2 regions of the Paenibacillus sp. FSL F4-0236 genome follow, and region 2 is predicted to be linked to the other one. Evidence: a T-box and tRNA genes for the amino acid it is inferred to sense, from the RefSeq annotation. Region 2 holds a T-box; the other holds one or more tRNA genes.
The links. The T-box of region 2 lies ahead of tyrS (tyrosine--tRNA ligase). A T-box ahead of a tRNA ligase gene usually reads a tRNA of that ligase, here a tRNA-Tyr.

Region 1: it encodes a tRNA-Tyr, which carries the amino acid that the T-box ahead of tyrS (tyrosine--tRNA ligase) is inferred to sense. The anticodon was not compared.

What each region holds. Positions count from the first base shown of each region.
Region 1 is NZ_JBBOBK010000001.1:6,002,144-6,004,593, reverse strand. It holds rRNA gene NSQ29_RS26745 (23S ribosomal RNA) at 1-332, shown strand, start outside; tRNA gene NSQ29_RS26740 (tRNA-Ser) at 415-506, shown strand; tRNA gene NSQ29_RS26735 (tRNA-Met) at 537-613, shown strand; tRNA gene NSQ29_RS26730 (tRNA-Val) at 622-697, shown strand; tRNA gene NSQ29_RS26725 (tRNA-Thr) at 731-806, shown strand; tRNA gene NSQ29_RS26720 (tRNA-Asp) at 820-897, shown strand; tRNA gene NSQ29_RS26715 (tRNA-Phe) at 964-1,036, shown strand; tRNA gene NSQ29_RS26710 (tRNA-Tyr) at 1,046-1,131, shown strand; tRNA gene NSQ29_RS26705 (tRNA-Lys) at 1,137-1,209, shown strand; gene NSQ29_RS26700 (PucR family transcriptional regulator) at 1,359-2,450, shown strand, end outside.
Region 2 is NZ_JBBOBK010000001.1:2,056,375-2,058,824, reverse strand. It holds gene tyrS (tyrosine--tRNA ligase) at 1-1,092, opposite strand, end outside; T-box leader at 1,231-1,461, opposite strand; gene NSQ29_RS09415 (Lrp/AsnC family transcriptional regulator) at 1,613-2,059, shown strand; gene NSQ29_RS09410 (acetamidase/formamidase family protein) at 2,136-2,450, opposite strand, start outside.

The DNA.
Region 1 (2,450 bases), 3.9 Mb from region 2:
CATTAAAGCGGTACGCGAGCTGGGTTCAGAACGTCGTGAGACAGTTCGGTCCCTATCTGTCGTGGGCGCAGGAAATTTGAGAGGAGCTGTCCTTAGTACGAGAGGACCGGGATGGACGTACCGCTGGTGCACCAGTTGTTCCGCCAGGAGCATGGCTGGGTAGCTACGTACGGACGGGATAAGCGCTGAAAGCATCTAAGCGTGAAGCCCCCCTCAAGATGAGATTTCCCAATTAGTAAGACCCCTTGAAGACGACGAGGTAGATAGGTTGGAGGTGGAAGTGCAGTAATGCATGGAGCTGACCAATACTAATCGGTCGAGGGCTTATCCTATACTTAGAACGCAAATTCAATTCGGATTCAGTTTTCAGGGAGTCAAATTCCTGTTTGGATTGCTGTGGTACTGATATCGTTTGGAGAGATACCCAAGTGGCTATAAGGGGACCCTCTGCTAAGGGGTTAGACTGCGTAAGCGGTGCGTGGGTTCGAATCCCACTCTCTCCGCCATTTTCAATCCATAGCATTTCTAATTATTGTGGCGGTGTAGCTCAGCTGGCTAGAGCGTACGGTTCATACCCGTGAGGTCGGGGGTTCGATCCCCTTCGCCGCTACCATAATACCTGGAGGCTTAGCTCAGCTGGGAGAGCATCTGCCTTACAAGCAGAGGGTCGGGGGTTCGATCCCCTCAGCCTCCACCATTATTACTTTTTTAGAATTACTTTTTACACCGTGCCGGTGTAGCTCAACTGGTAGAGCAACTGACTTGTAATCAGTAGGTTGGGGGTTCAAGTCCTCTCGCCGGCACCATTATTATCAATGCGGAACCGTGGTGTAGTTGGCCTAACATGCCTGCCTGTCACGCAGGAGATCGCGAGTTCGAATCTCGTCGGTTCCGCCATTTTTTTCCACAAGACTAGGGTGGGAAGTTTAATGCTACCACTTTATTTTTATGTCAATTTAATATGGCTCGATAGCTCAGTCGGTAGAGCAGAGGACTGAAAATCCTCGTGTCGGCGGTTCGAATCCGTCTCGAGCCACTTTTCCCTGGGGGATTAGCGAAGTGGCCAAACGCATCAGACTGTAAATCTGCTCACGTACGTGTTCGGTGGTTCGAATCCATCATCCCCCACCATTTATGAGCCATTAGCTCAGTTGGTAGAGCACCTGACTTTTAATCAGGGTGTCGAAGGTTCGAGTCCTTCATGGCTCATCCCAAACAGAAAGTCATCACCTTATGGTGGTGGCTTTTTTTGTGTTTTATGGTTGTATTATAGTAGCGCGCTACTGTAGCGATTAACATAATATAAGAGAATATGCTAAAATAGGCGAAAAGAGCAAAAGTGGTGGAGCATGGTGACTATGGATAGTGAGACATTGCGGAAAAAATTAGAGCAGCTCACCGGAAAGAGAACCGGAATCAAGCAGTTAGGGAGGCAGCATTCAGCTTCTCTTTTTAGCATGGGATTAGAAGGACAGGATCAGCTGGTAATCCATGAGGGTCATCTCTGGGCACCTTTGTATGAGAGTGACGGACGTATAACCGCTGTCTGGGTAGAAATGGAGGGGCTCACCTCTCTGGAAGTACAACTGGTCAACTATGCAGTTCGAAATTTTGCTATTGCACTTAAAGCTACAGGGCTTAGAGAAGAAGGTGAAGTGGAGGCGCGGCAGCTTGGCGCTTGGTTGAACACGGAGCTAGAGCAAGAGAAAAATGACACTGAAATTCCCGATGAGATCACCCTAAAGGGACGTCTGTTCGGAGATATGATTCCATTCCTCCTAAGTAGTGAGATTGCCCATAGTCCACAGATCTCTTATCGTTCACTGATGAAATTACTGCGTAGCTATTTTGAGAACGAAATTCTGCTCATTCCCCTTCAAGAGAAGGAATGGTTAATTTTAGCTCGTAAAGAATTACTTACGGGCGGGGATGATAAGGATGATGAAGAAGAGAGTGTAGATGATCTTCTAGCACAGACTAGTATGGGGTTACATGAGCTGATAGCTAGTGAATGGGTAGGGGTATTCCATTTGGCAGTAGCTCCGGCTATAGTCCCTGTTAAGGGATTGACTGGATCTGTAGCTTTGCTCAGGGAGACGATTGTACTTGGTCGTATTTTTCAAGTAGGAGAGTATATTCATTTACCTTGGGAACTGCATTTGGAACGTCTGGTTAACAGCATTCCTGATGTACGCCGCAAACAGTTGCTTGGACAAATTGGTGACTACTCCTCTGTACTATCAGATAAAGAAATGCTGCTGACTTTGGAGACTTTTTTTGAGATGGACTGTAATGTAAGTGAAACCGCCAAGAAGTTGTATATCCATCGTAATACGCTGCTTTATCGTCTGGATAAGATAAAACAAGAGACCGGAGCAGATGTACGAAGCTTTGGGGACGCTGCTATTGTTAAGCTTACTATGCTTTTGTATAAAGTGACGAAAAGGAAA
Region 2 (2,450 bases):
CTCGATACCGAGATCAACCAACCACTCTACGATATTTTTAGATTCCAGTGTAGTTTCGTAGGTCGGCATTTCCTTGAAGCCTTGCTCGATCTCATCAGCAGTTAGGGATTTGATATCTCCACTGAACAGAGCAGCAGTAATACGTTTAGCCTGCTCCAGCAATTCTTCACCATGCACGAATCTGGTCATTTCTTCAGCAAGTGTTTTTTGTGCTTCGCGTTTATGCGGTTCAGTCTGTACTTTTTCCGCAAGTGCATCAATTTGCTCTTTTGATAGGAATGTAAAGTACTTCAAGTATTTCACAACATCACGGTCATCAGTGTTCGCCCAGAACTGGTAGAACTCAAACGCAGTCGTTTTGTTTGGATCGAGCCAGATTGCTCCTCCAGCTGATTTACCGAATTTTGTTCCATCAGCTTTCAACATAAGCGGGATCGTTAGACCGAATGCTTTTGCTTCAGGTCCTTCTTTTCTACGGATCAGATCCAGACCGCTTGTAATGTTGCCCCATTGATCGGAGCCACCAATTTGCAGCTGCACATCTTCATGCTGGTACAGATGCAGGTAATCTAGGGATTGCAGGATTTGGTAGGAGAATTCTGTAAAGGAAATTCCGCTGTCCAATCTGCTCGCTACAACATCTTTGGCAAGCATCGAATTGATGCTGAAGTTCTTACCATAGTCACGCAAAAATTCGATCACATTGATTTTATGCGTCCAATCGTAGTTATTCACCATACGAATTTGATTGTCGCCATCAGTAACGAACAGTTTTTTCATTTGTGCGGTAAGGGCATCTACGTTAGCTTGGATTTGCTCCAGCGTCTGCAATGAACGCTCGGATTGACGTCCACTTGGATCACCGATCGTACCTGTAGCACCGCCAATTAGCATAACCGGACGATGTCCTGCAAGCTGGAATCTTTTGAGTACCATGAACGGAATCAAGTGACCAATATGCATACTGTCACCCGTCGGGTCTACACCGCAGTACACCGAAACGGATTTCTGGTTGGTCAATTCTCTAAGCCCTTCGGCATCGGTTTGTTGATTGATGGCATCGCGCCATTCTAGTTCATCGATAATATTCATTGCCTAACACCCCTTAAATTAGTAGATATCCTATAACGAATCATCAGTCCGCCAAGCGAATATAAGGATAGTTGATGAAGAGAAACTTATAAATCCTTATATTTAAAACAAAAAAATCGTCCCCTTGTCTATTGTAGACATAGGGACGATTGAATAACCGTGTTACCACCCAGATTGCACCAATGAAACGCTAATGCTAAAACACAGCATTGATGCCACTCGTGACGAGATATCGTTCGCCATTCCGCTCGGTGTTAGCCGAGATACTCCAAAGTGTAATTCGTACTCTTAGTGTGTACCGGGTTTCATCAACCCCCGGCTTTCTGAAACAGGGACTAAGCTACTACTGGGCTTCTTCAACGTATATCGTATATAAGATTACAGCCAGTATAGTGAAATAATTCTTCAATGTCAACATCTTAAGCTAAGAATGCTGAGACACACTCCTGCTGTGACGCACTACTAGGCATTGCCTATTTTTTTCTGTTACAATTACAAAAAAAGAGGTGAACGACTCCGTATGCTTGATCCAATCGATAATCATATTTTAGAACGCCTAACTCAAAACAGCAGAATTTCCTACACCGATCTAGCTAAAGAAGTTAATTTATCAAGTGTCGCGGTTAAGGATCGTATTGATCGGCTCGTCAATCAAGGAATTATTGAACAATTCTCAATCGTCATCAACGCAGAAAAATTAGGAAAGAAAATTTCGGCGTATCTAGAGCTTGAAGTGGAGCCTGCCCATTTAAATCATATTGTTAGAGTCCTAAAAGAAAATGAATGCGTAGCCGTACTTTATGAAATGACAGGGCCGTGCATTCTTCACATTCACATTCTAGTTGAGAACCTTGAAGAGATGGAACGGTTTATGCATGAATCCATCTACTGTCTGGATGGTCTAGTCCGTGTAGAAAACCAAATCTTATTAAAACGCCACAAAAATCAGGATGGTCTAAATATATAAAAAAAAGAACCGACTTTAAGACGGTTCTTCGCTGGTTTGGATCTTATTATGTTTATGAAATGATTGCTAATTCGACCTACTCTGTTTTAGATAACTTAGCTTTATAAAATTTCGCGAAATATTCGCTGACCTGAACCTTCTCTTTTACAACTTCTATTGGAGCAACGAGCTTAACGATCTCTCCATTGTACATTCCTCTCGTCGCCCCGACTTTCATCTCTAGAACATTATTATTGTAGCTTATAGTTACTGTCTGAGTAGTCGGCTTCCAGCTCACCTTCGCACCAAAGCTTTCAAAGCTGCTACGTAATCCCACTGCCTTGCGCTCCGAATCACCGAATTGGCCTTTATCGATCAAAGCATGCACACCCCAGTTTCCATCCACTACCTG